Regions from separate parts of the Pseudoalteromonas sp. PA2MD11 genome, predicted to be linked through region 1. Evidence: predicted binding sites of a transcription regulator. Region 1 holds the regulator's gene; each other region holds the start of a gene.
What was found. The regulator MetJ, encoded in region 1, represses methionine synthesis genes. The targets are predictions, from matches to a motif close to TAGACGTCTAGACGTCTA.
Positions count from the first base shown of each region.

Region 2: the regulator MetJ is predicted to act here: its motif matches at 4,925-4,942, upstream of metK (methionine adenosyltransferase).
Region 3: the regulator MetJ is predicted to act here: its motif matches at 8,226-8,243, upstream of ISP07_RS10635 (homoserine O-succinyltransferase).

Region 1 is NZ_JADKNF010000017.1:55,553-66,121, reverse strand. It holds gene hslU (HslU--HslV peptidase ATPase subunit) at 1-208, opposite strand, end outside; gene hslV (ATP-dependent protease subunit HslV) at 220-738, opposite strand; gene ISP07_RS16715 (SPOR domain-containing protein) at 819-1,346, opposite strand; gene priA (primosomal protein N') at 1,363-3,543, opposite strand; gene rpmE (50S ribosomal protein L31) at 3,777-3,992, shown strand; gene ISP07_RS16700 (malic enzyme-like NAD(P)-binding protein) at 4,853-6,094, shown strand; gene metJ (met regulon transcriptional regulator MetJ) at 6,194-6,514, opposite strand; gene metB (cystathionine gamma-synthase) at 6,739-7,998, shown strand; gene metL (bifunctional aspartate kinase/homoserine dehydrogenase II) at 8,003-10,348, shown strand; gene ISP07_RS16680 (penicillin-binding protein 1A) at 10,429-10,569, opposite strand, start outside.
Region 2 is NZ_JADKNF010000004.1:99,211-109,779, forward strand. It holds gene hpf (ribosome hibernation-promoting factor, HPF/YfiA family) at 407-763, opposite strand; gene ISP07_RS06775 (pyrimidine/purine nucleoside phosphorylase) at 946-1,257, opposite strand; gene ISP07_RS06780 (hypothetical protein) at 1,347-1,673, opposite strand; gene ISP07_RS06785 (winged helix-turn-helix domain-containing protein) at 1,847-2,521, opposite strand; gene tkt (transketolase) at 2,786-4,777, opposite strand; gene metK (methionine adenosyltransferase) at 5,044-6,195, shown strand; gene ISP07_RS06800 (START domain-containing protein) at 6,238-6,849, opposite strand; gene ISP07_RS06805 (CYTH and CHAD domain-containing protein) at 6,887-8,407, opposite strand; gene ISP07_RS06810 (TIGR04211 family SH3 domain-containing protein) at 8,621-9,220, shown strand; gene ISP07_RS06815 (hypothetical protein) at 9,295-9,495, opposite strand; gene ISP07_RS06820 (TetR/AcrR family transcriptional regulator) at 9,616-10,143, shown strand; gene ISP07_RS06825 (winged helix-turn-helix transcriptional regulator) at 10,216-10,569, opposite strand, start outside.
Region 3 is NZ_JADKNF010000008.1:65,791-76,359, reverse strand. It holds gene ISP07_RS10665 (CsbD family protein) at 28-225, shown strand; gene ISP07_RS10660 (lipase family protein) at 266-1,411, opposite strand; gene ISP07_RS10655 (DUF6795 domain-containing protein) at 1,445-1,969, opposite strand; gene ISP07_RS20705 (GGDEF domain-containing protein) at 2,132-3,175, opposite strand; gene metH (methionine synthase) at 3,517-6,147, opposite strand; gene ISP07_RS10640 (homocysteine S-methyltransferase family protein) at 6,157-7,224, opposite strand; gene ISP07_RS10635 (homoserine O-succinyltransferase) at 7,214-8,161, opposite strand; gene ettA (energy-dependent translational throttle protein EttA) at 8,408-10,081, shown strand; gene ISP07_RS10625 (PilZ domain-containing protein) at 10,197-10,562, shown strand.

The DNA of each region.
Region 1 (10,569 bases):
GGCGGCGAGCAATTTCAGTTTTACCCACACCAGTAGGGCCAATCATTAAAATGTTTTTAGGCGTTACTTCTGCGCGTAAATCATCGCTCAGTTGCATACGGCGCCAGCGGTTACGTAGCGCGATTGAAACTGCTTTTTTAGCTTTAGCTTGGCCAATAATATGTTGATCAAGCTCGTGAACGATTTCTCTTGGCGTCATCTCAGACATGGCAGTTCCTATTACAATTCTTCAATAGTTTGGAAATTATTCGTGAATACGCAGATGTTGCCTGCAATCGTTAGGCTTTTCTCTACAATGTCACGTGCACTTAGGTCGGTGTTTTCTAGTAGCGCTGTGGCTGCTGATTGTGCGAAGTTACCACCACTGCCAATCGCAATTAGGTCGTTTTCTGGCTGCACAACATCACCGTTACCTGTGATAATTAATGAAGCAGTTTCGTCTGCGACTGCTAATAGTGCTTCGAGCTTTCTAAGTGCGCGATCACTACGCCAATCTTTGGCCATTTCAACGGCAGCCTTGGTTAAGTTGCCTTGGTGCATTTCTAATTTGCTTTCAAATCGTTCGAAAAGGGTGAAGGCATCAGCAGTACCGCCAGCGAAACCAGCGATTACTTTGCCATTATAAAGACGTCGAACTTTGCGGGCGTTGCCCTTCATTACGGTGTTACCAAGTGAAACTTGGCCGTCGCCACCAATAACGACCTTGTCGTCGCGGCGTACACTTACAATAGTGGTCATGATTATTCCTCATCATCGAGCGGCAAGGCCGCTCGTAAAAAGCGATTGATGAGGTGTTTATATGGGTGAATGAACTAAAATCAAGTCCAAAGCCAAATTCCGCAGCCCATTATTTTGATGCGTTTAAGTTTATTCTTGTCACTTTCGGCTAAACGTTTGGTTTCGTATGGGCCTAAGCGCACTTTATACCAAATACCATTGCTGCCTTGTGTTTTCTTCACTTCGGCCACTAAGCCAGCAAAAGCAATTTTAGCTTTTAATGTTTGTGCTTGCTCTAATGTTCTAAAAGAGCCGCATTGCATTACATATGGGCCTTTTTGTTCAATCTCTTTTACTTCAACCTGAACTTCGTGCTCTTTAATCTCTTTGATAAATTCAGGTGTCTTAGGTGGTGGAATAACTACTTCTTCTTTTTTAGTCGGGTTTGCTTGCTGCTCTACTAACTCAGGATCAGCATTATGTTTGATATACCATAGGCCGTAACCAAACCCGCCTACTAAGATAAGCGCAATTAAAACAAGAATAATAGGGAAAGGCTTTTTCGCCGGGGCTTGTTTTTTATTATTTCGATTTGCTGGTTTTTTATTTATGTAATCGTGCTGTGCCATGACTCTTAATTGGCCTTTAAATCATATCTATAGGATCGACATCTAAGCTCCAACGCACCTTTTGCGCTAATTTACTGGTACTTATATAGTCGACCATTTGCGCTAAATATTGGTGTAAGTGGGAGCGTTCCTGCGCCTGAATATGTAACTGAAAGCGATATTTACCTGCCACACGTTCTAGTGGTGCGGGTATCGGACCGAGCAATTGTATACCAGATACGTTCTGGACAGGAACCAAATCAGTTAAAAAATCCATCACTTGATTTATGTTATGTCCTTCGGCACGCACCATAGCCATATTTGTGATTGGTGGAAGTTGCGCGTCTTCTCGTTCTGTCAGTGCGTAACGGGCAAAATCTTGGTAACCATTATTAACTAAGTCTTGCAGTAGCGGGTGCTCAGGAAAGTGAGTTTGTAATAATACTTGCCCTGGTTCACCACTGCGACCTGCACGGCCTGCCACTTGCGTAACAAGTTGCGCTAAATGTTCAGTGGCGCGAAAGTCACACGAATATAATCCACTGTCGACATCTAGGATTAAAACAAGGCTAACATCGGCAAAGTGGTGGCCTTTTGCCAGCATTTGCGTGCCAACTAAGATGCGCGCACCGCCTTGGTTAATATCATCAAGGGCTTTTTCTAAGCTGCCTTTACGACGAGTTGAATCTCGGTCGATACGACTAATCGGAATATCAGGGAAGGTTTGTGTTAAAAACTCTTCGATTTGTTCAGTGCCTTTGCCATTTGGAAAAATCTGCGTACTGCCACAATCAGGGCATTGATGAGGCACTTGGTGTTGTTCACCACAGTGGTGACAAATCATCTGGCCAATAGCTTTATGAAAGGTTGCACTAGTGCTGCAACGTGAGCACTCACTTAGCCAACCGCACTCATGGCATATGAGGGTAGGCGAAAAACCACGACGGTTTAAAAACACCATCACTTGCTTACCACGTTCTAAATGCTGGCGCATATAGGCAAGGCTGGCATGGGCAATCCCTGCTTGCTCAGGCTGACCTTTCATGTCCATTAATTGGAACTGGTTATCAGTACTGGTTTGGGCCCGTTCAGTGAGGCTCAACAGCTGATATTTGTTATTAATTGCTTTATGTAAGGTCTCAAGTGCTGGTGTGGCACTACCTAAAACCAGAGGAATATTATGCTGGTATGCCCTATAAGCGGCTAGGTCTCTAGCATGATAGCGAAGTGTATCTTGTTGCTTAAACGAACTGTCGTGCTCTTCATCAACGATGATCATGCCAAGAGATAAAAAGGGCAAGAAAATACTCGAACGTGTGCCGATCACTATAGCGCAGCTGCCTTTTTCACAAAAACGCCAGGTCTGTAAGCGTTCGTTATCTGTTAGGGCTGAGTGCCATAGCATAATTGGTGTATCAGGAAAGCGACGACGAAAACGGTTTACCGTTTGTGGTGTTAAGCCAATTTCAGGCACTAATACTAAGGCTTGCTGACCTTTTTTTAGCACTTCTTCTAGGCATTGCAAATACACTTCGGTTTTACCACTTCCGGTAACCCCTTCAAGCAAAAAGCTGGTAAAGCCACGAGCTTGGTTAATGCTGGTGCAGGCAACAGCTTGCTCTTTATTAAGCACCGGCTTGCTACCAACAGTCGGCGCGCGTTGCTGCCATTGGTTATCATGTTCAATAAATTGAGTGATCAGTTCTTTATCGAGCAGACTGTCGATGGTTTTTTTGGTAAATCCGAGTGCTTTTAATTCTGTAACTGATGATTTGCCTGATTCGGCTAGCTGTTTTAATAAACTTAACTGGGTTTTTGCTTTCAGCGACGGCAGCTTTGCACCTTTATCGGTTAGCTCAACCATGTTAATGCTGGTTTTATCTGGGCATTCGCCTTGCCTTAATGCAGCCGGAAGTGCCGTATGAATGGTCTCGCCCAATGGGTAACAGTAGTAGCGTGCTGTGAATTTTAGTAATGCTAAATGTTGCTCAGATAACACTGGCGTGTCGTCTATAACATCAATAATCGGCTTGATTTTGTCAGCGGGAACATCGGTTGATGTTTTAAGAGCCAGTACCACGGCAACCTTTTTTTGACTACCAAATGGCACGCGAACCCGCATACCTGGCTTTAACTCAGGGCTATGCAGCAGCTGTTCAACTTTATAATCGAAGGTACGCTGTAAAGGGACTTTTATGGCAACTTCTACAAAGTGCATAACAACTCAACTGAAACAAAGATAGAAAGATAATGTACTAAAATTGCAGTTAAAAACCTACCAACAAATACTGAACAACAGACCACTTGGTTATTTTTTTAGCGAAAGATGTATTTAAAGCTTGTCGTAAGGCTTCTTGAGCTATAAAATACGCGGCCTATTAATTGTATTAACTGCGTATGGTGCCAGACTTCGGGTTTGGAGAGCGATACGGCCTTAACTAGAGGTTCCCTATGAAAGAAGGTATTCACCCTAAGTACGAAGCTATCACTGCAACTTGTTCATGTGGTAACAAATTCGAAACTAGCTCAACTCTTTGTAAAGACATCCACTTAGACGTATGTTCTGAGTGTCACCCGTTTTACACTGGTAAGCAAAAGATTTTAGACACTGGCGGCCGTGTTGATCGTTTCAACAAGCGCTTCGGTGCACTTAGCAGCAAGAAGTAATCTCTGCTGTTTAGTTGAAAGAAGCACCTTAGGGTGCTTTTTTTATACCTAAAACTTACAAACGACATTATTGATACCAATTCCAATAATACTTAATCATTTTGAGGGATTAAACCTGTCGCTATCTGCGTTAAAAATTTCTGATTTAAAACAACTAAATAACGAAATTCTTGCCTTGCTATCAACGAGGTTTTATTGCCTCAAAATAGATCACTTAATTAAGCAAATTGGTATAACCTGCCACTTACTTATCATCTTCACTTATGTATCTTGCATAACTATTTCTGGCTGTTATGCCCATTATGTCGCTAATTTTGCAGACAAAGTGCCACCCCTTGGCTATATTCTTTTTTGTATAAATGAGTATACCAATCCGCAATAATACTTAATCATTTTGAGGGATTAAACCTGTCGCTACCTGCGTTAAAAATTTCTGATTTAGAACACAACTAAATAACGAAATTTTTGCCTTGCTATCAACAAGGTTTCATTGCCTCAAAATAGACTACTTAATTAAGCGTATTGGTATCTAAAAGTTATTAGAAATAATAAATTTAAATAACTTTGTTAGTAAATGCTGTGAACTTCGTTGAAATGGCTGTTTTGGGCTAATTTCGGCTAATTGCAGTGTACGTGCGCATAAAATACAACAACACGTGCTTAAAAGGTCATAAATAGATGAATTTTTATGTCTGATTAATCGCAACTATGCACAGAAATTGTTGGGAAATCCTTTAAAATTAAGCGATATAGCATATAACAGGATAGACCTGATAATACTTGGAATTTTTATACATTACAGGTATCGTACTGATGCAAGCTCTCTCACTTTTTAACTTTTTGCAGGATACTATCGCGTTATGTCAGATTTTCGTGAACAAGCATTACATTACCACGCCCACCCCGTTCCAGGTAAAATTAGTGTTGAACTAACCAAGCCAGCCGAAACGGTTAACGATCTCGCTTTAGCTTATAGCCCAGGTGTGGCTGAACCAGTCCGTGAAATTGCTGCTGATCCAGCAAACGCCTATAAATACACAGGCAAAGGCAACATGGTTGCAGTTATTTCAAACGGTACCGCAATTTTAGGTTTAGGTAACTTAGGTCCGCTTGCATCAAAACCTGTAATGGAAGGTAAAGCCTTACTATTCAAACGTTTTGCTGGCCTTGACTCAATTGATATTGAAGTTAAACACCGCACAACAGAAGATTTCATTAATACGGTTGCTAACATCGCTGATACGTTTGGTGGTATCAACCTAGAAGATATTAAAGCACCAGAATGTTTTGAAATCGAAAAAGCGCTTATCGAGCGCTGTGATATTCCAGTTTTCCACGATGACCAACATGGTACCGCTATTGTGACTGCTGCTGGTATGCTTAACGCTCTTGAAGTGCAAGGTAAAGACATCGAAGATGCCATCATCGTATGTTTAGGTGCCGGTGCTGCTGCTGTTGCTTGTATGGAGCTTTTAATTAAGTGTGGCGCACTGCGTGAACACATTTATATGCTTGACCGTAAAGGTGTGATCCATACACGTCGTGATGACTTAAACGAGTATAAGCAATTATTTGCTAACAATACCGATAAGCGTACATTACAAGATGTTATTGCTGATGCCGACGTATTCGTTGGTGTATCAGGTCCTAACCTGTTAACTGCAGATGATCTTAAGCTGATGGCAGACAAGCCAGTCGTGTTTGCATGCTCAAACCCAGATCCTGAGATTGCTCCAGAAGTTGCACACAGTGCGCGTAACGATTTAATTATGGCAACGGGTCGTTCAGATTTCCCTAACCAAGTAAATAACGTGCTTTGTTTCCCATTCATTTTCCGTGGCGCGTTAGATGTTCGTGCAACGGCAATTAATGATGAAATGAAAATTGCTGCAGTTCATGCTATTCGCGGCATCGCGAAAGAGCCTGTACCAAGTGAAGTATTAAAAGCAGCTGGCGTTGAGTCACTTGAGTTTGGTGCCGAGTACATCATTCCTAAGCCTATGGATCCGCGTTTATTACCACGTATTGCACGTGCTGTTGCTGAAGCAGCTGTAGAGTCGGGTGTGGCGCAAATCGATATGCCAGAAGATTACATGCGTTAAACTTAATTAGCCTTAGGTATAACGCGCAATAAAAAACTCAGCCTAGGCTGAGTTTTTTTATATCTGCGATTATCGGCGGTGATCCGATGGCCGAAATACTTATTCTGAATCAAGCACTGGGATATCTAATCCCATTTCTTGCATAATTCTTTTAACTTCTTCAGGTACCTTTTCAGGGTTGTCTTTACGTAGGTCGTCATCATTTGGTAATGGTTGACCTGTAAAAGCATGTAAGAAAGCTTCACACAATAACTCACTATTCGTCGCATGACGCAGGTTATTGATCTGGCGGCGTGTACGCTCGTCAGTTAATACTTTTAATACGTTGAGTGGGATTGATACGGTAATCTTTTTTACTTGTTCTGATTTTTTACCGTGTTCTGCATATGGGTGAATGTATTCACCGTTCCATTTAGCCATAAGTTGTTTCGTTGCCTCGGTTGTCAGTGATTTACGCCTTATTCACAGCGCAAGATGCGGAAATTCTATCTCTTTAAAAAAGATAGTCAAATACTAGTTATTTGGCCATCTAGTGGTGTAAATGTATAAACTTCTATGCGTGAGCGATAAATGCTTTGACTTCTCATATTTGATCATCTAACCTTTTAGACGTCTAAACATCCAATTAAAGAATAGGTGATGAAATGAGCGAAAAAAATAAAGCGACGATTGCTGTTCGTCACGGCATTGAAGCCGATAAACATCATGGTGCGGTTGTACCGCCAATTTACTTATCAACCACCTATTCGTTTGCTGATTTTGATACTAAGCGCCAGTATGACTATGGGCGCAGCGGTAATCCAAATCGCGATATCTTAGCTGAAACCTTAGCTGAGCTTGAAGGTGGTGCTAGAGGTATTATAACTGCAACAGGTATGTCTGCAGTGCATTTAGCCACTCAGCTATTAAACAGTGACGATACGTTAGTGATCCCACATGACTGTTATGGCGGTAGTTACCGTTTATTCACCTCGCTTGAAAAACGTGGCCTGTTAAAACTGAAAGTTTTGGATTTAACTAAATCTGAAAATCTCCAAGAAATTTTAGCGATTAAACCTAAGTTGATTTGGATTGAAACGCCAAGTAACCCAATCTTGCGTTTAACAGATATTAAAGCAATCACTAGCATTGCTAAGCAGTGCGGTGCTTTGGTTGCGGCTGACAACACCTTCTTATCACCTGCATTACAAAACCCCATTGAGTTTGGTGTTGATATTGTTGTGCACTCAACCACTAAATACATTAATGGTCACTCTGATGTAGTGGGCGGTGCAGTGATTGCTGCAACGCAAGAGCTAGGCGACGAGCTTGCTTGGTGGGCGAATAATATCGGTATTACTGGAGCACCATTTGACAGCTACTTAACGCTTCGTGGTTTACGTACTTTAAATGTACGTTTAAAGCAGCACCAAGAAAATGCCTTTGCCATTGCTGAGTATTTAGAAAACTCATCTTATGTAAGCCAAGTCTATTACCCTGGCCTTGCTTCTCACCCACAACATGAGCTTGCTAAGGCACAGCAACGTGGTTTTGGTGGCATGGTGAGCTTTGATATTAAAGGCGACATCAACGATGCTGCTGCGTTTTTAACAAGCCTTAAAGACTTTAGCCTTGCTGAGTCGTTAGGTGGGGTAGAAAGTTTGATTTGTCACCCTGCAACAATGACCCACGCAGGCATGGAGCCTAAAGCGCGTCTTGAAGCCGGTGTGGGCGATACCTTGATCCGTATTTCTGTAGGCATTGAAGACGTAAAAGATCTCATTGCTGACTTAGACCGTGTTTTCAATTTAGTTAAGCCAGGTCAAGGCCAGCAAGTTACAAAAGCTGAAGCTAAGCAAGCACAGCAAGATACACAACAAAACGCGTCATTTAAGTTAACGCCAGCACATACGGCATTGTGGTAGAAAAATGGTAAATATTGTTCATAAATTTGGTGGCTCAAGCTTAAGCTCGGCAGATCGTTATCATGCGGTAGCGAACATCGTTCTTGCTAATACAGAGCAGGGCGATTGCGTCGTTGTGTCGGCATCGGGTAAAACAACCGATACCCTGGTAAAGCTTTGGCAAAGTTACCAGCAGCAAGATAGCCAAGCTGTTAGCGATATTCTATTGCTTATTGATAACAATCAACGTGCGCTTATTGAGCAGCTACTTATAGGGCAGAATAAACAACAGGCGTTGGCACAGTTAAAAGATGAACTTGCTGTATTAAATGAATTAATTAGTCAGCAGCAGTTACTTGAAGCCCCTTTACTTGCTCATGGTGAAGTGTGGTCGGCGCGTTTATTGGCCGCTTATCTAAATCAGTTAGGTGTCGATTCGCAAGATGTTGATGCAAGACAGCTATTTACTCTAAATGATGGTCAGCTTTTACATCAAAAAAACCAACAGCAATGCAGCGATGCGATTAGCAGAACACATATCAACGTAGTAACGGGTTTTATAGCTGCAGATTGCCAAGGTAATACGGTGACATTAGGCCGCAATGGCAGTGATTACAGTGCCACTTTGTTAGCGAGTTATACTTTTGCCAAGCAAGTGTCTATCTGGACAGATACACAAGGGGTATTTAGTACTGACCCTCGTAAAGTTAAAAATGCGGTTAAGTACGCCAAAGTATGCCGCGAACAAGCTAACTTATTAGCGCGTTTAGGTAACCCAGTATTGCATGCAAAAACCTTGTCGCCGTTAAAAGACTCAGAAATCAAACTGGTGGTAAGAAGTAGCTTTGATTGTGATGCAACGCCAACCGAGGTAGTAAAAGAAGGTTATAGTAAAGCAAAACGTTTTATTACGACCTTAGATAACATCGATTTATTACGGGTTGATAAACTAAGCAGTGGTGAAGTCGGTGAGCTTAGTCAGTTAATTCAACACAGCCTGCATCACTTTACTAAAGAGGGCGATACTTACTTATTAGTGCCAGGTCAAAGCACTCACCAAGTTGTCAGCCACTTAGCGGGCCGTGCTAATATTGTCGAGTCTAATTTAAGTGGTTGTGCAGTGGTTGCCCCAACAGCTGATGTATCTGCGCTAACAGAGCAAGCCACAGCGCTTTTAAAAGAGCAAAGTATTCATCCTCGTTTTGTACAACAAGACGAAAACTATGTGTTGATCTTAAACGATCAGGCAATTGATAGTGATGTTTTAACTCTTCTACATGACAAGCTGGTAAACAAAGGTCAAGAGTTGGCCATTATCGTTGCTGGCCTTGGTAATGTGGGCGAAGTGTTCTTATCGCAACTACAAGCTCAGTTTGCGCGTTTATCTGCTCAGTACAAAGTAAAAGTAGTTGCTCTTTTACGCTCTAAACAAATGCTTTTTAGTGCCAGTGGTTTAAATACCGAAACATGGCAAGAGCAGTGGCATAACGAAGCGCAAAGCTACGACAAAGCTGAATTATTAGCACGTATCAATGAACTAGATTATGAGCACAAAGTGGTGATTGATATCACTGCCAGTGAGGCGTTCAGTCAGTTATACCCTGACTTTGTTGAACTTAACTGTCATTTGATCAGTGCAAACAAATATGCGGGTACCGCAGAAAATAGCTGGTATCAAAACCTGCGCACTAATTTGGCTGAGCGAAACTTGTTGTGGCGTTATAATACCAGTGTGGGCGCAGGTTTACCGATTAACTTTGCTTTAGCTGATTTGCAAAATAGCGGAGACAGCATTAACCGTATTGAAGGGGTATTCTCGGGTACTTTATCGTGGTTATGTAGCAGTTACGATGGCAGCGTGCCGTTTTCAGATTTAGTGCTTCAAGCTCAGCAAATGGGTTATACAGAGCCAGATCCTCGTGAAGATTTATCTGGCCGTGATATGCAGCGTAAACTACTAATTTTAGCGCGTGACTTAGGCCTTGATTTAGAGCTTGATGATATTGCTTTAACACCACTTATGCCTGAACAGCTTGCAGCAGGTAGCTGGCAAGATTTTCTTGCAAACAAACAGCTACTCGATGAATTCATGACAGAAAAAGCTGCCCAAGCTGCGGCAGAAGACAAAGTGGTGCGCTACACCGGTGCTATCACACTCATTGATGGTAAGGTTCAGGCTCAAGTTGGTTTAGTCAATGTTGGCAAAGATGATGTATTAGCAAGCCTTAAACCGGGCGATAACATCTTTGTGATAAATTCACAGTGGTATACAGATAATGCGTTGGTGATCCAAGGCCCTGGAGCGGGTAAAGAAGTCACTGCCGCTGGTGTTCATTCAGACCTGTATTGGCTGGTAAATAACCTAAAATAATTTTGCTGATCTTAGTTTAAATAGCTAAGCAAAAAGCGCCCAGAAGGGCGCTTTTTTATGTCTTATAGCAACTTAGCTATTTAGAACAACTCTTCCTCTGTGCTGAGCTTTTCTTCAAATACGTCTGTTGGTTGATCGAGTACGTACTTAGTTGGTGCAGTGCCTTTAATGAAGTATTCAAAACGACTGGTGTAATCATTTTTGTGACTCAATAGACCTGT
Region 2 (10,569 bases), on a different contig from region 1:
TAGCAAGTTAGCAAGTTAGCAAGTTAGCAAGTTAGCAAGTTAGCAAGTTAGCAAGTTAGCAACTCTAGACTGCCTACCACTTGTGTCAAGTAACTCGCTACTCTTTGGTTTTTTAATCTGACTTCTAACGACTGATATCTAATATCTCCATTTTTGTTCGGCGTTAAAACGCCTCCTACGTCTCTAACTCGCAAACTTTCCCCTTTACTCTTTCTAACTCACTAACTTTACTCTTTCCCCTAGTAACTCGCTAACTTTTAGAACTTCAATCTGACGGCTGACGGCTGACGGCTGACGGCTGACGGCTGACGGCTAAATATTAAAACCAAAAAAGCCAAGCGTTTCGCAACGGTTGGCTTTTTCAGATTTAGTTTTAAGTCTAGCCGCTTAGGCTAGCGCTCTGTGATTAGCTCAGGTTCATTTCCTGAATGATTTCGTGGGCAATTTCCGGTGTAGTACTTACCGGCTTTTCGTGTAGTTTGGCTTTCATTTGCCCTTTACGATGTTTAAGTGATGCATCTAGTTTTTTAGCAGCACCTGCGATAGCTGGGTACATCACATCATCTTCAGCTTTTACTGATAAACGTGCGCCTTCATAGGTTGTACTAATCTCAGCCTGATACTTATTATGTTCTTTTGAAAGAATAATATCGAGTGATATTAATGATGGAAAATGGCTAGCAATTTTCGAGAACTTCTCGTTGATATGAGCTCTAACAGCCTCAGTAACGTCAACATGATGACCAGAAATATTAATCTTCATAGGGTATCCTTTTTTCTTGTTACCTCACAGTTAGTATTGGGGGCGAATTGAATTAACACAAGCGAAAATTGCAGATAATTAGTAATTGATTGTAACCACAGATGATTTAGATCATGCGTTGCGGATAAAATATGCAAAAGCCCGCATCACACGGGCTTTTCAGAGAGGTTAACAACTGCTCATTAACTATACGAACAACAATAATCAGCAAATTCGCTGACCTTTACTAGAAAGGTAACATTTGCATCAACGGTAAAAGACTCTCCAGCTTGCATTGTTTGCCATTCGCTCTCAGCGGGTAATAGCACTTGCCAACTGCCACCGTTAAGCTCCATCAACTCTTTTTTACTCGTAGCAAACTCAAACTCACCCGGTTGCATAAAGCCTAACGTCTTCGTGCTGCCATCAGCAAATACCACAGTACGGCTAGACACTTTACCGTCAAAATACACATTGGCTTTTTTCAGTACACTTACATTATCAAACTGAGACATCCTCACTCCTGTTGTTTTGTTAAATCTAATCCACCCTGCCCGAATTTTAAGCGTGCAGCAACTGAAGATAATTCAATTAATACTTATATTTAAGCTGGCTTTTTATTATCTTTAATAAACTGAACAAGTAAGAAAACAAAGAAAGTTCCAGGTAGACCAACAATAAACAACAATGGAGTTAATACTCTTGGAGATGTTCCATTAATGTAAAACTTACCATATAAGAAATTACAAATTAGCCAGCCAGCGAGAATAAGATACGATAACAAGCTCGTATTTTCAGCCTTCAATTCGCAGCTTCCGAAAGCAACTTCGACTAATAAAAGATCGAAAGATATACACTGACTTGTATTTAGTGCGTAAAAAGTAAGTGCTGCCATAGATATTAAAGCGATGGCTGTAACGATGTATTTCATGGTCATTTCCTTATTAAATTAAAAGTAAAAAGAAGCAAGCAACTGCCTCTGTCATTTCAATTTAAATGACTCTGAAAATTACACCATAATTTAGCCATTACTTAATCGTCACTTACTTATAACCAAAGTTATAACTATAATCACACCAACAACAATACCAATAAATCAATAAGTTAGCTAAAAACTTCAGCTATGAATTGATACCCTCTTTTCATCTGGGACTTTATATATTTAGGGTTTTTTGTATCAGTATCTGAAAAGGCATTTCGCAACTTACTAATTACTCGGCGAATAGCAGTGTCGGTGACTATTTGATTTTGCCAAACATTGCTGTGTAGCTCTTCTAAGCTGACGACTCTAGGTTGTTGCTCTATTAAATAGCTAAGTACTTGCATCATTTTTGGTTCTAAATAAGTTACTTGCTCATCTTTTGAAATGCTTTTTTCTTCGTAATTAAATGTATATTCACCGATCATCAAAGTGCTTTGGTCTGAAAGAGAAAAGCTTTTTTCCTCTACTTCTTGAGTATCTTCTTGCTCACTTTTTCTCAATACTTTTTTATAATTTCTACTAATTAACTTAAAGCTGTAAGTCACTAAAAGAACAATTGGGCTAAGTGGTAGAGAGAGAATAAAAAGTAAAGATAGTAAGTAAGCATTAACCTTGCTTTTTACTAATAACTGCCCAAAGAAAACAACCGCAAGCACCCATAAAATAAATGGTAAATCGATACTAATACTTTCAAGATCGTCTCCACAAACACCCACTCGAAAAAACGACATATCAAAACATAAAGCAAAGCTATTAAAACTAGCTAACAGTAAAGCCAGCATATACAACCATTTCATTTTCATTCCTTAAATATTACTTTGACTGGACGATAATATAGCAGAAAGCCACTATTAACCAATCCCTTATAATACATAGGGAAAGCTTAACAATTTGCATGATGTGATAATTGAAGAGCGTACTTGAGCACGCCACGAGGAGTAAGGTTTATGTGCCAGCAAATGTGTTGGGTTTCACTCCGTTCTACCCAACCTACCAGTCAAACACAAAAAAGCCCGCGCTGTGCTATACAGGGCGGGCTTTAAAATTTTAGCGGCTTAAGCTTAAAACAAAGCGTTTGCTTTGTTTACGATGTTTTCAACAGTGAAACCAAAGTGCTTGAATAGCTCGCCTGCAGGTGCTGACTCACCGAAGGTCGTCATGCCAACTACTGCGCCGTTTAGACCTACGTATTTGTACCAGTAGTCTGCGATGCCCGCTTCGATTGCTACGCGGCGTGTAACGCTTGCTGGTAGTACGCTTTCTTTATAGGCAGCGTCTTGCTCATCAAATAAATCAGTTGAAGGCATAGATACCACGCGTACTTTTTTACCTTGTGAACGAAGCTCTGCAGCGGCATCTTGTGCAAGCTGTACTTCAGAACCAGTTGCAATAAGGATAAGCTCTGGCTCACCGTCACAGCTAAGTACGTAACCACCTTTTTTCACATCAGCTAACTGCTGTGCGGTACGCGTTTGTTGCTCTAGGCCTTGGCGAGTGAAAATCAGTGATGTTGGGCCGTCTTTACGCTCAATAGCTTGTTGCCATGCAATCGCAGACTCAACTTGGTCACATGGGCGCCAGTTCACTAGATTAGGCGTTAAACGCATGCTTGCAATTTGCTCTACTGGTTGGTGCGTTGGACCATCTTCACCTAAACCAATTGAATCGTGCGTGTATACGAAGATGCTTGGCTGCTTCATTAATGCCGCCATACGTACTGCGTTACGTGCGTATTCCATGAACATTAAGAATGTAGCACCGTAAGGAATAAAGCCTTTATGTAGTGCAATACCATTCATAATCGCTGACATACCAAATTCACGTACACCGTAGAAAATGTAGTTACCGCTAGCATCGTTAGCTTCTAGGCCTTTTGAGCCATCCCAAAGTGTTAAGTTAGAACCAGCAAGGTCAGCAGAGCCACCCATGAATTCTGGTAGTAACGGACCAAACGCGTTTAATGCATTTTGTGATGCTTTACGTGTTGCAGGGTTTGCAGGATTTGCTTGTAGCTCTTCGATGTAAGCTTGTGACTTTTCAGCCCAATCTGCCGGTAGCTCACCGTTTGTACGGCGCTTAAACTCAGCAGCAAGTTCAGGGTATGCACTTTCATAAGCTGCAAATTTTTCGTTCCAGCTTGCTTCTAGTTGCTTACCTTTTTCTTTGCCATCCCACTCGCTATAGATATCAGCTGGGATTTCGAATGCATCGCCAGTCCAACCAAGGAACTCACGAGATGCTTTAATTTCGTCTTCACCTAGTGGTGCACCGTGACAATCATGGCTACCTGATTTATTAGGTGAACCATAACCAATCACTGTTTTACAACAGATTAATGATGGCTTATCAGTAATGCTACGCGCTTCTTCGATAGCGGCGCGAATTGCATCAGGGTTATGACCATCAACATCGCTTACTACGTGCCAGCCATATGCTTTAAAGCGCGCTGGTGTGTCATCGCTGAACCAACCTTCTACTTCACCATCAATTGAGATGCCGTTGTCATCCCAAAACGCAACTAGTTTACCTAGGCCTAATGTACCGGCTAATGAACAGGCTTCGTGTGAAATACCTTCCATTAAACAGCCATCACCCATGAATGCATACGTGAAGTGATCAACAATATCGTGCCCTTCACGGTTAAACTGTGCAGCTAGCGCTTTTTCGGCAATTGCCATGCCCACTGCATTTGTGATCCCTTGACCTAATGGACCCGTAGTAGTCTCAATACCTGGTGCATAACCATATTCTGGGTGGCCTGGTGTTTTTGAGTGCATTTGACGGAAGTTTTTAATTTCCTCTAGTGGTAAGTCATAGCCACTTAAGTGCAGTAGAGAATAGATCAGCATTGAACCGTGGCCATTCGAAAGAATAAATCGATCTCGGTCTGCCCACTCTGGATTCGTTGGATTGTGCTTTAGATAATCGCGCCATAGTACTTCTGCGATATCTGCCATGCCCATAGGGGCGCCAGGGTGACCAGATTTGGCCTGTTGTACTGCGTCCATTGATAAGACGCGAATAGCATTTGCAAGTTCTTTGCGTGATGGCATGAATTCTCCTACCTTTATGTATTTGCGCTGGTTGTTTATGAAGCCCCATTCTTACTTATTGTAAGGGTGCAGTGCAATTAAAAATCCGCATTAAATGCACCATTTATAGGCGTTTGTTAAGAACAATACGTTATTACTAATTTTAAATGGACGTCTAGGCGTAAAATTACTATGCAAACATATTTGTTTTAGATAAAATACGCCCCTTAATTTTTTAGCGCTATTACCGACGTTTGTGAAGCGCAATATTTGTGAGCAGAAATACAATGGCAAAACATTTATTTACTTCTGAATCTGTTTCTGAAGGTCATCCGGATAAAATCGCGGACCAAATCTCTGACGCGGTTCTAGATGCTATCTTAGAGCAAGATTCTCATGCCCGTGTTGCATGTGAGACTTACGTTAAAACTGGCATGGTGATGGTTGGTGGTGAAATCACAACTAGCGCTTGGGTTGATATCGAAGAAATCACACGTAAAACAGTACGTGAAATCGGTTACACGCACTCAGACATGGGTTTCGATGCTGACTCTTGTGCAATCCTAAACACTATCGGTAAACAATCTCCAGACATCAACCAAGGTGTTGACCGTGCTCGACCTGAAGAGCAAGGTGCTGGTGACCAAGGTCTAATGTTCGGTTACGCATGTAATGAAACTGACGTTTTAATGCCTGCACCAATCACTTATTCACATCGTCTAGTTCAGCGCCAAGCTGAAGTTCGTAAAAGCGGTGAGCTTAACTGGTTACGCCCAGATGCAAAATCTCAAGTAACGTTTGCATACGAAAATGGTAAGCCTGTTGGTATTGATGCAGTTGTTCTTTCAACTCAACACTGTGATTCAATCTCACAAAACGACTTAGTTGAAGCGGTAATGGAAACGATCATTAAGCCGGTTCTTCCTGCTGAGCTTATCTCTAGCGCAACTAAGTTCTTCATCAACCCAACTGGCCGTTTCGTAATCGGTGGCCCAATGGGTGACTGTGGTCTTACAGGTCGTAAAATCATCGTTGATACATACGGTGGTATGGCTCGTCACGGTGGTGGTGCTTTCTCAGGTAAAGATCCATCAAAAGTTGACCGTTCAGCGGCATATGCTGCTCGTTACGTTGCTAAAAACGTGGTTGCTGCAGGCCTTGCTGACAAATGTGAGCTACAAGTTTCTTACGCTATCGGTGTTGCAGAGCCAACATCTATCAGCATCGAGACATTTGGTACAGGTAAATTAGAAGAAGCGCGTCTAATCGAATTAGTACGTGAGCACTTCGACCTACGTCCTTACGGCTTAATCCAAATGCTTGATCTTGAGCGTCCTATCTATCAACCGACTGCGGCTTATGGTCACTTCGGTCGTGATGAGTTCCCTTGGGAGCGTACAGACAAAGCAGACGCACTTCGCGCAGCTGCTGGCCTGTAATAGGTTAGATAAAATGAAAAAAGCGCCTTTTGGCGCTTTTTTTTATGAACACGAACCTAACTGACTTATTAAGTTATCTCGCGAGAACTGATTATTGGTTAATTGCTCTGTCAGTGCTTGTAGCGTTTTATAAACGCTCTTTAGCGATACCTTATTGCTCAACCAATGCGGGATTGAGCCACCCGGATCAGCATAGGCCTGATGGCTTACCAATAAATTACTTTGCTGCTCTTCTAAACGCCAATAAGCCCTGAGCTCTTTAATACGCACAACCCCAGAGACTTCTGCTTTAGCGTATGGCTGACTGATAATTTTTAGCTCTGTTTTATGTTCACCTAAGGCATGATAACAAGAGTAACTCACCAAATCGCGATCTAACACCGGCCAAGGCGAGTTAAAGTGAGTGTAAACAAGGGTTTCTGAGGGGCTTAAGCGCTCCATTAAAGTCACGCTTTTAACATTTTCGAGCCAATTGGGCGCGTTGTCGGTATCACTTAACAGCGCCATAAAGTCACTGGCCTTAGCATTTTTTACCAGCACAGAAGCATTAATTTCTATAATGCCAGTTTCGTGCTTTTTATAGCTAACCTTTATATCGTCTTGCTGTTTGTAGGTTTGCCATTCAATAGGGTTAGCCACTGCCGAGAGACTCAAACATGCTAACCCTATCCATAGGCACAAGCGCATTTATTTAAAACCAATAAGGGTCTGTATTAAATGACGCGTGGCGACTTTGCTCCATTGCACTGACCAAAAACTCTGACTTTTGATCAAGCCAAGATTGAATTTTTGTTAGCTCTAAGTCGTCTTGCCCTGCACATAACTGCTTTAAGTACTCAAGGGTGCTTAACTCATAAATACCATGAGAGATATCAACCCACGGCATACGAAACTCGTTTCGATCTTCTTTATCGAACAAAGCGCCTAAGCAGTTGCCGCTGAGTAATGAGTTTTCAAGGCGGGTGCGCAGTGCCAAATAGTCTTTATCTGTAAACACTTGCTGCTCAGGAATAAGTTCGTGCATGTCGTGCCAATCTTTAGCAAATAAACGCTTAGCAATATCGGCAACAGGTTTTTCAGCAGCTTGAAACTCAGTTTGCCCCCATGACTTACGCCATTGTTTTTCAATCAACCACGTTGTTAATTGCAATAGTAAGCGGTTGTATCGGGTGCTATGGAAAAGTTTTTCGATATCTTCAATACTTGGCTGCAACTCTTTTAAGTCATTAATAACTTGAGTGAGCTCAGGCGCACTGTTGATTTTTTTGTAGTACGCGTGGCGCTTAGATGTGTAGGTTTTTAGCTGAATAGCATTTTCAACCCATGCTAATTCGCTTAATAACCATTTTAATTCTGTACGTAATGAGTCGGTATCGTCTTTACTAACAATATCGTCAAACAGCCAAAATGTATGGCGAATTAAACGAATACCGTCGGTGACACGCTTAAGGGTTTTTAAGCTTGGTTTTATGAAGTAGCAGGCTTCATGTTTTTGTACAAAGCGAATCGCGTAGTTAATGCTTTCTACTAAGGCTTGTTCTTGGGTTGCACCACGTTTTAGTGGCACAAAGCCAATTGATTTGCTTGCTTTTAATGGTTTGTCATCTGCAAGACGATAACCTCGAGCAGCTTTAGAATAAAGCCCTAAGCGAACATGACTTTCACTAACCAGTTTATCTGCCAAAGCAAACAACTCATTGCGACTACCTTCAATCAGTTCGATTTCAAGTTCAGAGATTGGCTCAACTTGGCCCGATGCCGCCACTTCACCTTTATCTAATACCACTTCAATTTTTGCGCCATTTTCGGTTTCGAGTAACCAAGTACGGCGTATAAAGTTAGTGCTAAAAATTGGGTATAGGTTTTCTGCGATGGCAGGCACTTGCATACCATGCGGCCAAATAGCAGCATCAAATGCAAGTAAATCAGGGCGGTTACCTGACAGTGGCAAATTGTATTCAGGGCGCTGATGTAAGCCACCAACCACTTCGCCAGCAAGCTTGATGGTTTGCTCACACTCACCATCACAACAGCGAGTACGAAGGCCAATATCTAAAGCACGTAATTCTCGGCTTGGCGTATCGTAATAAGCATTTTGTAAATTGCGTGACGGTTTATTGGTAACGGTTTTTGCAAATTGGGTAATTAATGCGGGGATCAGTGGAACAACGGCATCTGACACCAAAAACTTCAGTTCTATCTCAGTATCCATTCGCTTTGCGGAGTACATTTAAAATAAATAAGTGATCAAAATAAACAAAGCAGACTGTTAATGCAAATTTTTTCCTGTTTTTTGCGGTTAAGCCCACGCACGGATTACAATATCAGCCTTGCTATTAATAGTTGAAATCCCTACTATCTCTATACATAAAGAAATTATAAATTTAGCCACTCCTAGGCAAGATCACATTAACAAGGTAGATTGATGTTAAAACAGTGTATTTTTGGGTTGCTTCTTGCGGCCACCTCTTTTATTAGCTACGCAGAAGAAGCACCAAGCAGCGACAGCCAAAACACCGCCTACATAGTCGATAACCTGTACACCTTTATGCACTCAGGTCCAAGCAAAAACTACCGCATTTTAGGTTCAGTCGATGCAGGCACACAAATAGTGTTATTGTCGGGTGAAGATAATGGCTACTTTAAAATTCGTGATGATAAAGATCGTGAAGGTTGGGTAGAGTCAAAATTTGTTACTGAAAACGCAGGTATTCAACAACAGTTTCAAGCGCTGAATAACGACATGACGGTAATGCAAGAACAGCTTCGCCAAGCTGAAATTGAACTACCACAACTACAAGAGCAGAACAAATCACTAACAGAGCAAAACCTAGCGCTTAGCAAGCAAATTGAAGCACTTAAAAGTACTATTGAGTCTGAGCGTAATGCTAAGCAAACAGCCAGTGCCAAAGAGAAACGTCAGTTATTAACTTATGGCGGCGCAATTGCGTTCATCGGCTTACTACTTGGTATTATCCTAACCGTGGTGTTATCTCGCCGTAAACGTTACGACGGCTGGGCATAAACCTCCTCACCATTTTGAAAAAATAAACCCTGCATTTTGCAGGGTTTATTTTTTTAAACTTATCCACTTTTTACTCAAGAGCATTTTTGTCTAAGAGTATTAAACACTTCTTGCTTTAACACTAAAAACCCCTCTTTGTAACCTAAGATAAGCAATAACAATATCAAGCCTCCAGGCAATAGCACTGCAATAAGCAGAGGGCCTAAGATAAAGCTATAAAAGCAAATACCAGGTACGAATAATACATAACCAATTAAGCGTTTTAATTTATTCATAGTGCAACCATCCATTTAGTTGAGCGCGCTCATTTTAATATTGAGCGCGCTCAATTTACAACACCTTTGATTGAGTTTTTTTTAATTTCTGGTTAAATAGCATAAAAATTGGAGTATTCAGTGACCAAAAAAGAGCAAACAAAACAACAGATACTTACAGCCTCATGGCAGCTTTTTTCAGAGCTCGGTTACCACCAGACCAGCACACGAGATATTGCAAGAGCAGCTAATGTCGCCAATGGCACAGTATTTAGTCACTTTGCGACTAAAGTTGAGATTCTTAAATACAGTTTTGAGAGTGAACTAGAAGATATTCTAAGCCGCGCTAAACACTCAGATTCGAGTACTACAGCGACAGATAGAATGTACCATTACGCTTGTTTTCTTTATGAGTTTTACCTTGCAAAAAAGGAGTTTAGCCGAGAGTTATTTAAAGAAATTATGTGGCAACAGAACGAGCTTGAACCGCAGCTTAAAGCATTCAAAAAGCGCCTGATCAATGACAATAAAGCAACCGCTTTAGATGCAGATATCATTATTGATATTTACTTTATGACGCTCATGGAAGGGCTTAATCAGGAAGACAGTTCTGTCGATTCGATGCTGGCAACACTCAAAGCAAAACTATCAAAAATTAACATCAATTAGGTTAGTTGTATGAACTGTAGCGCCGTTCGTTCAGTGCTACAGAAGTATAGGAAACCACTCGGTTTCCTTACGTTAAATATCGAATCTAAGGCCTGTGTCCTGTTTTATTTTTTCGATCACCATATAGGTGTGATGCGTACCCACTCCAGGAATATCAACTAAATCACCCAGTACTTGGCGATATTCATCCATATCTGAGACCCGTACTTTTAATAGGTAGTCATAGCCACCAGCGACCATGTCGCATTCAACTACTTGTGGAATATTCAATATATATTCGCGAAACACTTTAAATACCGATGTATTCGAGGTCACCAACGAGACCTGTACATGTGCTAACAAGCTCTGGTTAAGTTTAGCTTCGCTAAGCTTTGCGTAATAGCCTTCGATGTAGCCTTCTTGCTCTAAACGTTTTACACGATCTAG
Region 3 (10,569 bases), on a different contig from region 1:
AATGTTTAACAGAGTAAGGAGATTATGATGAACAGCGATCGTTTAGAAGGCAACTGGAAAGAGCTTAAAGGTAAAGCACAACGTAAATGGGGTGACCTTACCAATGATGATTTAGATAAAATTGAAGGTAGCCGTAAAGAGCTGGTTGGTAAACTTCAGCAAAAATACGGTAAATCAAAGGAAGAAGCTGAGCGTGAAGTCAGCGACTTTGAAAAAAGCCATTAGTTTCGCAGCCTAACAAAGCCGCCATTGGCGGCTTTTGTATTTATTTTGTTAGAGCTATTGCTTGGCCTGCAAGAGAAAATACATTAGTGAGCATCAATTTCAAAATATGTCTGATGGATGCATATGTAAACGAGATAGCTTTAAATGGATAGCCACAAAAAGCCAGCATGTAACCTAAGATCCCCTTCACATCACTAGTATAGCTTTTAGATAAATCAATACTATCAGTCAGAGCTTTAGCTATTTGATCATAAACGGTAAGTGTATTTGTGTAATGGTTTTGTATAGCATATAACTTACCTGTATCACGTAAATGAGTAATTAACGCTGCGCCTATTTTTCTTGCCCAACGAGAAGTACGAGTGCACTCTAACCGTTTTTCATAATCAAGCCTGACTTCTTCTTGTATTCTTTTTTCCATTCCTCTACTTATAGCAGCATAACTTTTAAAGCTACTAGCAGTATTTAAGTAGCCAGGTGTCGGCTCTGTCATACTATGAGCTTTTGGAGTAATTGTTGCTGCACCATTTAAAATATACTCTTTTTCAGTATGCATAAATGGCCACACTGGCACTAAAGGTACAGGGTCAGCGGCGTGCACACAGCGATAAACATGGTTATTTGTTGCAGCTTCCGTCTGTAAAGCAAAGCTATGATAACCAACTCTTGGAGCACCAAAAGTATAAAGCTTCACATTTGCACCAAAGTGATTTTTTAACCAATTCGCAGCTAAGTTAGCCAAAGCACCGCCTAAGCTATGACCCACAACATGTATATTTAGTTTTTTATTCACTCTTTTACTAAAGAATTGCTCTAGCTGCTTTCTAAATGAGTTAAAGGTATGATTAAACCCCGCATGTACAGGCTGATTATTACTACAGGTACTTAGACCACAATTAAGATCAGTAATCACATCTCGCATTTTAGCTGTGCCGCGTAATGCTAAGACATAATCACCTTCAAATAACCCCTTTTTGCCTTTTGCAATACATCCAAATTCTGTTTTATGATTAAACATTCGCTCTAAAATTGAGCCACTCACACCTTGTACTGATTCCGACTCTAAAGTAAAAAGAGTGCTAACTCTTTCAACATAAGGGTTAGTAGCTATTAAAGCTCGATTATCTAATAGTTCATATGCAATTGCTGCGAAATTAGCTGCAATTGCAGGGCTTAAAGCTTTCATTTTTATGTCCTTATAGTTTTGACCTTTGAAATTCTAATCTTCTTTAATCTCTGAAAGATCGAAGTAATCACTTTGTTTTAAAATTTCAAAATCTTTATTCCATCGCCCAATACTTACGGCTTCAAATTTATGACCTTCAACTTTTGTGTTCTCAAATTTAAAGATTATTTTATCACTAGAAATATCAGCAACTAATTGTCCAAGCTTTTTTGCATATTCTTCACGAAAACTAAAACCTGGCAATCTTGCTCCCCATAAGCAGTACTCTTTACTCTTATGTGTTAAAAGAAGTGACTGAGAAGTAAAAATTTCTGCAAAGGGGACTGCGGGTTGGTTAGAGCGAACATTGACTTCTGGAAAATAAAAGCAGCCTTTATCATCGGTATAAGCAAAATCTTCTACATTTTTTCCATCTGAGAAGCGAAGAAACCTTTCTACTTTTACCTTTATTAAAGGTTTGCCATTTTCACTAACTTGACCTTTAACTTCGGGGCATAGATGTACCTTATACGCACCGAAATAGTTACCCAATTTCTTAAATGATTCTAAGAGTGACATTAAAAATGAGCCTTAAAATAGGCTGCGAACTTAACGGAAAGAAGATGTTGATGATGTTCCTTATCTTGACTCACTATTCACACGCCCTTGTAAATAATGGGTACATCATACATTAATAACCAGCAAAAAACAGCTAAGTTAATACAGTCGTAGAGCAAATATTTATGAAGCAGGCTCATGCTTTGCTAAATCGACTTCAGCAACCGTTTGATTTTTACCTTGCGATTTAGCGCGGTAAAGCCGTTTATCGGCAATGTTCAAACAGTGATCCACGCTCTCATCAGCAACGCGCACGTATAAGCCAATACTTAAGGTAACATGAAAACGATGCTGGCCGCTCGTAAATGGCTTTTCAGCAAGCTTCTTATGGATTTTTTCAGCGACTTTTCTGGCTCTAAGCTCATGCCCTGTTGGGATCACAATTAAAAATTCTTCGCCGCCCCAACGGGAAATAATATCTTCTTCTGTGCACACGTTTTTGAATACATCAGCGAAAAATATTAGCACCTCATCACCCACTTGATGACCGTAGGTGTCGTTGATTTGCTTAAAGTTATCAACATCCATCAGCAAGAACACAGCCCCTTCGCCAAAGCGCTTATCTCGCAAACATTCAGTTGCGTAGCGACGGTTAGCGAGTTCTGTCATCGCGTCAGTGCGAGCCAGCTTTTGATTAAGCTTAAGTTGCTCCATTAACTGCAAACTATATTTGTTGCGGTAATATTCGTAGAAGCCAGCCAAAATACATAAAATCGAGAAACACAGCATGACCCGTGTAGGAAAGTAATGACTCGGATAACTGTAATAGCCAAATTGATCAGTAAAATAAAAAAGCACCGAGATAATAATGGCAAGCAAGATAAGATCAAACGCTCCGCGCTTTAAGCCACGAATAAAAAAGGTCACAGGAGATACAATAAACAGCCATAACGGCCCAGTGCCATTGCTCCCCCCAGAGACAATTAAAAAACACATCATCGAATAGAGGGCGTACAGCATGAGTACTGCTATGGTTTCATCACGATTTTTAATAACAAAAGGTGAGGCAAACACAAAGCCGCCAATAATCAATAAATAGCTAAGGGCATGGTAACCATCTTGATAGCTGGTGATCGCCATTAAGAACGAGGTGATCGAACCAATAAATGCAAAAACACGTAAAAATCGTGCTTTATCTTTGTCACTTGCATTCACTGTATCAATCACAATTTCACCTTAGATTTTTTAATCAATCTCAACAATACCAATCCGCAATAATACTTAATCATTTTGAGGGATTAAACCTGTCGCTACCTGCGTTAAAAATTTCTGATTTAGAACAACTAAATAACGAAATTTTTGCCTTGTTATCAACGAGGTTTTATTGCCTCAAAATAGACCACTTTATTAAGCGAATTGGTATAACTTTAACACAAATATTTAAAATAGAAGGAATTTGCCAGTATTAAAGCAATTAAAAAGGTAAAAGTATGATAAAAAATGAGCATAAAAAACGAGCCATTTGGGACTCGTTTTTAATTTAAACAAAAGCTAATAACTAAAGGTTATTATTCTGGTTCATAGCCTAAATTAGGCGACAACCAACGCTCAGCTTCTTCAAGAGTCATGTTGGTGCGCTTTGCGTAATCTTCAACCTGATCTTGTTGAATTTGCGCCACTGCGTAGTACTTAGCTTCAGGGTGAGAAAAATACCAACCAGATACCGCCGCACCCGGCCACATTGCGTATGAACTGGTTAGCTTCATGCCAATACGCTGTTCTGTATCAAGTAACTGCCAGATTTTCTTCTTCTCTGTATGTTCAGGACAAGCAGGATAACCTGGCGCTGGGCGAATACCTTGGTAGTTTTCACGAATAAGTTCATCGTTCGATAGATTTTCATCTACCGCATAGCCCCAATACTCTTTACGCACTTGCTCATGCAAGTACTCTGCAAATGCCTCAGCCAAACGGTCTGCAACGGCTTTAACCATGATCTTATTATAATCATCTTGCTTCGCATCGAAGGCATCGGCAAGGTCGTCTTCTTCAAGACCACCGGTAACCGCAAACGCACCAAAGTAATCAGGAGTGCCTTTTGGCGCAATATAATCAGCTAAACAGTAGTTAGCAAAGTCGGTTTTTTCCGTTTGCTGACGTAAATGACACGATGTAGTTAAAAGCGTTGTACGCGACTCATCGGTGTAAATCTCAATGTCATCCCCTACTCGGTTTGCAGGGAATAAACCAATGACACCTAGAGGTTGCAGCGCACCTGATTGCTCAAGCTCATCAAGCATTGCATTAGCATCAGCGAATAAGCTTTTAGCTTGTTCACCTACAATTTCATCTTCAAGAATACGTGGGTACTTACCAGCGATTGACCACGTCATGAAATAAGGAGTCCAGTCGATGTACTGTCTTAACGTCGCAATCGAAACATCTTTAAACTCAGTCACACCCAGCTTTTTCGGCACAGGTGGCGTGTAGTTATCCCAATCGAGTTTTACAGCGTTGTCGCGAGCACGCTGTAAAGTAACGGGTTTTGAGCGCGGCTTTTTACGTGCTTGTTGTTCACGTACTTTTTCATACTCAGCCTTGGTTTTCTCTAAAAATGCCGGCTTTAACTCTTTTGACAATAAGTTAGAAACCACCCCAACAGCGCGGCTGGCGTTATTGACATAAACCACACCTTTATCATACTGAGGCTCAATTTTAACCGCAGTATGCGCTTTAGAGGTTGTTGCACCACCAATCAGTAACGGTAATTCAAAACCACGACGGGTCATTTCTTTCGCAACATGCACCATTTCATCAAGTGATGGGGTAATCAGCCCTGATAAACCAATAATGTCAGCTTTCTCGTCTATGGCGGTTTGCAAGATTTTCTCTGCCGGCACCATCACACCAAGGTCGATAACCTCGTAGTTATTACATTGCAGTACCACGCCTACGATATTTTTACCAATGTCGTGTACGTCGCCCTTAACGGTTGCCATAACCACTTTACCATTGGTTGCACCCTCTTCTTTTTCAGCTTCAATGAAAGGGTCAAGATAGGCAACGGCACGCTTCATTACACGAGCTGACTTAACAACCTGAGGTAAGAACATTTTACCCGCGCCGAATAGGTCACCAACGACGTTCATGCCGTCCATAAGCGGGCCTTCAATCACTTCGATAGGCTTAGCTTTGCCCTTGCGGCACGCTTCGGTATCTTCATCGATGTATTCGGTAATACCTTTAACTAATGCATGTTCAAGGCGCTTTTCAACAGGCCAAGTACGCCACTCTAAATCTTCAACTTTTTCTGCTTGCGCCATACCTGAGTATTTGGGTGCAAGTTCAACAAGTCGTTCACCGGCACCTGGGTCGGTATTGAGGATCACATCTTCTACAGATTTGCGCAGCTCTTCGGGGATATCGTCGTAAACCGCTAATTGACCCGCATTTACAATGCCCATATCCATACCCGCTTTAATCGCGTGGTATAAAAACACTGAGTGAATAGCTTCACGAACTGGGTTATTACCACGGAACGAGAACGACACATTCGATACACCACCCGACACTTTACAGTGCGGTAAGCCTTGCTTAATTCGGCGCGTACCTTCAATAAACTCAACAGCGTAGTTATCGTGCTCTTCAATACCCGTTGCGACGGCAAAAATGTTCGGGTCAAAAATAATGTCTTCTGGCGGAAAGCCAATATCATCAACGAGTATTTTATAACTACGCTGACAAATCTCAAACTTACGATCAGCAGTTTCTGCTTGCCCAGTTTCATCAAACGCCATTACAACCGCAGCAGCACCAAAGCGTTTAATTAACTTAGCTTGGCGGATGAACGGCTCTTCACCTTCTTTAAGTGAAATTGAGTTTACAATGGCCTTACCTTGAATACACTTTAAGCCTGCTTCAATCACGTCCCATTTAGATGAGTCGACCATGATAGGTACTTTTGAGATATCAGGCTCTGAGGCAATTAAGTTTAAAAACTTTACCATCGCCGCTTTCGAGTCCAACATGGCTTCATCCATGTTGATATCAATTACTTGCGCGCCATTTTCTACTTGTTCACGGGCAACATCGAGAGCGGTCTCGTAATCTTCTTCCATGATCAAGCGCTTAAACTTAGCCGAGCCTGTTACATTGGTACGCTCACCGACGTTAGTAAATACAGCAATTTGGTCAGTCATGTCGGTTTCCTAGTTTAAGTTACACGCTTCAAGGCCCGATAAGCGCATACGCACTTCAAGCTCAGGTAATTGGCGAGGTTTAACACCTTCAAGGCCTTTCGCAAACGCCTTAATATGAGCCGGTGTGGTGCCGCAACAACCACCTACAATATTGATAAAGCCAGACTTGCCCCAATCAATAATTTCTTGGGCCATTTCAGGAGCTTCTAAATCATATTCGCCAAACTCGTTCGGTAAACCGGCATTGGGATGCACCGAGGTAAAGGTTTCACAAACGCGCGATAACTCTTCAACATACTGGCGCAGTAAGTCAGGGCCAAGTGCGCAGTTAAGGCCGATTGATAGCGGTTTAATATGGCGAATTGAGTTATAAAATGCTTCTGTGGTTTGCCCTGATAAAGTTCGGCCTGAGGCATCGGTAATGGTGCCTGAGATCATCACAGGTAAACTACGACCAGCTTGCTCGAATGCTTCTTCTACGGCAAACGAAGCCGCTTTTGCATTAAGGGTATCAAAGATAGTTTCTATTAAAATAAGATCAGCACCACCTTCCATCAGTGCCAGTGTTGACTCAACGTACGCCGCCACCAGCTTATCAAAGTTGATATTACGATAACCTGGGTCATTTACATCTGGTGAAATAGAACAGGTTTTTGACGTTGGCCCAAGTACACCGGCTACATAACGCGGTTTGCTAGGATCTTTTGCTTCAAGTTCATCACACACGCTGCGTGCAAGCTTCGCTGACTCGAGGTTGATTTCGCGGCTAAGGCTCGCCATGTCGTAATCTTCCATCGAAATAGTCGTGGCATTAAAGGTATTCGTTTCGATGATATCAGCACCGGCTTCTAAGTAAGCACGGTGAATATCAGCAATGATTTTTGGCTGAGTTAGGCTTAATAAATCGTTATTGCCTTTAATAAGTACATGCCAGTCTTTAAAGCGCTCACCGCGATAATCCTGTTCTTCTAATTTATATTCTTGGATCATGGTGCCCATCGCGCCATCGAGGATTAAAATTCGCTGTTTTAGCGCCTCGGTTAATTGTTCGCGTTTATTCACTGCATTACTCGGCATAGTTGTTAGTCCTTACATCTTGGCTAACTAAGTTAATATCATACGGTGTAGTTTGGTACACATAATAGTTTAACCAATTCGAAAACAATAAAAAGGCATGACTTTGCCACGTTTTCGACGGTTCGTTGTCTGGGTTATCGTCAGGGAAGTAATTTTCTGGCTTAGGTGCATCTGCTGATTTTTCTTGGTCACGTAAATACTCCCCTTTTAAGGTATGAGCATCGTACTCTGGATGGCCAGTAATATACACTTGGCTACCTGATTTATTTTTAATTAAGTAGGCACCAACTCGCTCTGATCCGGCTAATACTACCAGCTCTTCGCAGGCATTAATCTTATCGATATCAATATGACCATAACGAGAATGTGGCACTAAAAAGGTATCATCAAAGCCACGCGTCAGCGCTGCATGGTCAAAATAGCTTTTATGGGTAAATACGCCACTGAGTTTGTTTGGTTTCAGATCACGTTTGAGGCCATAGTGATGATAAAGACCGGCATGGGCCGCCCAACACGAAAACAGCGTAGACGTAACATGCTGCTCTGCCCAATCTAAAATAACTTTTAGTTCGTCCCAGTAAGCAACTTCGTCATACTCTAAATGAGCAAGCGGCGCGCCTGTTATGATCATGGCATCGTAGTTATTATCTTTCACTTCTGAAAAATAACGATAAAACGTATCCATATGCTGTTCAGAGTTACTGCTGGTGCGATGGGTATCTAAGCGTAACAGCTCAACATTAACTTGCAGCGGTGAGTTTGCTAACAAGCGAATAAACTGCACTTCGGTCTCAACTTTGTTTGGCATTAAGTTTAAGATGGCCAAACGCATTGGGCGGATTTCTTGCGTTTTAGCACGACTTTTTGGCATTACAAACACGTTTTCTTGACGTAACTTTGCAATGGCAGGCAATTCATCTTTTACTGTAATGGGCATAGCTAGCTCCGAGCATACTTATCTGACTGCTAATTATGAACGGATAGTTAGAAATTTCAACCTCTAGATGTTTAGATGTCCAAAAGAAATGATATTTCTGAGTGGTCATTAATTGAAATGTATGGCTTTTTGAGTAAATAACACCTTGATATTAAGCCTATCATAAACGCTGAATTCTGTATTTTGAGGTAGTTTGGGTATACAATACTTGCTGTTAATTTTTATTATAAATTGAAGGCTTCTTTCATGGTGTTACCAGACAAGTTTATATTCTCGATGAGTCGAGTATCTAAGGTTGTGCCACCTAAGCGCACTATCTTAAAAGATATTTCTTTACACTTTTTCCCAGGCGCAAAAATTGGTGTGCTAGGTCTAAACGGTGCAGGTAAATCAACGTTACTTCGCATTATGGCTGGTGTTGACCAAGACTTTGAAGGTGAAGCTCGCCCTCAACCAGGCACTAAAATCGGTTACTTACCGCAAGAGCCTGTACTAGACGAAAGCAAAACAGTTCGCGAAACAGTAGAAGAAGCTGTAAGCGAAGTTAAAAATGCACTAAACCGCCTTGATGAAGTATACAACGAGTATGCAATGGACGGTGCTGACTTTGACGCACTTGCGAAAGAGCAAGGCGAATTAGAAGCTATCATCCAAGCGCACGACGGTCACAATATCGACAACGTGTTAGAGCGTGCAGCTGATGCATTACGCCTTCCACCTTGGGATGCAAAAATTGAACACCTTTCGGGTGGTGAGCGTCGCCGTGTTGCGATCTGTCGTTTACTACTTGAAAAACCAGATATGCTTATTCTTGACGAACCTACCAACCACTTAGACGCTGAGTCAGTTGCTTGGTTAGAGCGCTTCTTACACGACTATGAAGGTACCGTGGTTGCTGTAACCCACGACCGTTACTTCTTAGATAACGTAGCAGGTTGGATTTTAGAGCTTGACCGTGGTGAAGGTATTCCTTGGGAAGGTAACTACTCATCGTGGCTTGAGCAAAAAGATTTACGTTTACAACAAGAACAGAAATCTGAAAAAGCACGTCAAAAATCAATCGCGCAAGAACTTGAATGGGTTCGTTCAAACCCGAAAGGCCGTCAAGCTAAGTCTAAAGCACGTATGGCACAGTTCTCTGAGCTTCAGCAAAACGATTACCAAAAGCGTAACGAAACGAATGAACTATTCATTCCACCGGGTCCACGCTTAGGTGATCAAGTTATCGAAGTGAAAGGCCTGAAGAAGAGCTTTGGCGACCGTGTATTAATCGATGACTTAAACTTTGCAATGCCGAAAGGCGCTATCGTAGGTATTATCGGTGCCAATGGTGCAGGTAAATCAACGCTTTTCAAAATGCTAAGCGGTGAAGAAAAGCCTGATAGCGGTGAGATCATTGTTGGTGAAACAGTAGAGCTTGCAACTGTTGATCAGTTCCGTGGCAACATGGACGAGAGCAACACTGTTTTCCAAGAAATCTCAAACGGCCAAGACGTATTGAAAATTGGTAACTTTGAATTCCCAAGCCGTGCCTATGTTGGCCGCTTTAACTTCAAAGGTAACGACCAACAAAAATTCGTTAAAGACCTATCAGGTGGTGAGCGCAACCGTTTACACCTAGCTAAGCTGTTAAAGGCTGGTGGTAACGTATTACTTCTGGATGAGCCAACCAATGACCTAGACGTTGAAACACTACGTGCACTTGAGAACGCTATTTTAGAGTTCCCTGGCTGTGTAATGTGTATCTCGCATGACCGTTGGTTCCTTGACCGTATTGCTACACATATTCTTGACTACCGTGACGAAGGCCAAATTAACTTCTTCGATGGTAACTACACAGAATACGAAGAGTGGCTGAAAAAAACCTTAGGCGCAGAAGCGGCACAACCTAAGCGTATTAAATACAAAAAAATTGGCTAATTAGCTGATACTCAAAAAGCCCCGATTTAGGGGCTTTTTTGTTGCTGTAATCATTTCACTCACTCATTCAATTATGATCTATACTGATTAGGTCACTAAGGTTGGAGATACAGCTATGAATGAACGCAGAGAGTTTTCGCGGGTATTATTTTCTTGCCCTGCGATCTTTCGTATCGAAGATAACGACTACAACTGTCAGTTACTTGATTTATCTTTGCAAGGTGCGCTCATTACTAAAAGTGATTCATTTTTAGTGCCAATTCATAGTAAAGCTGACTTAATCTTTACCCTGCCAGAGTCATCAATCGAGATTAAAATGCAAGTGGAGCTGTGCCATGTTGAGCATCAGCATGCAGGCCTTCGCTGCGAACATATCGATATTGATAGTATTACTCACTTAAAACGGTTGATTGAGCTAAATCTGGGTGACGAAGCATTATTACATCGCGAGTTAGCTCATTTAATTCACGCACCAGAGTAAACATTTG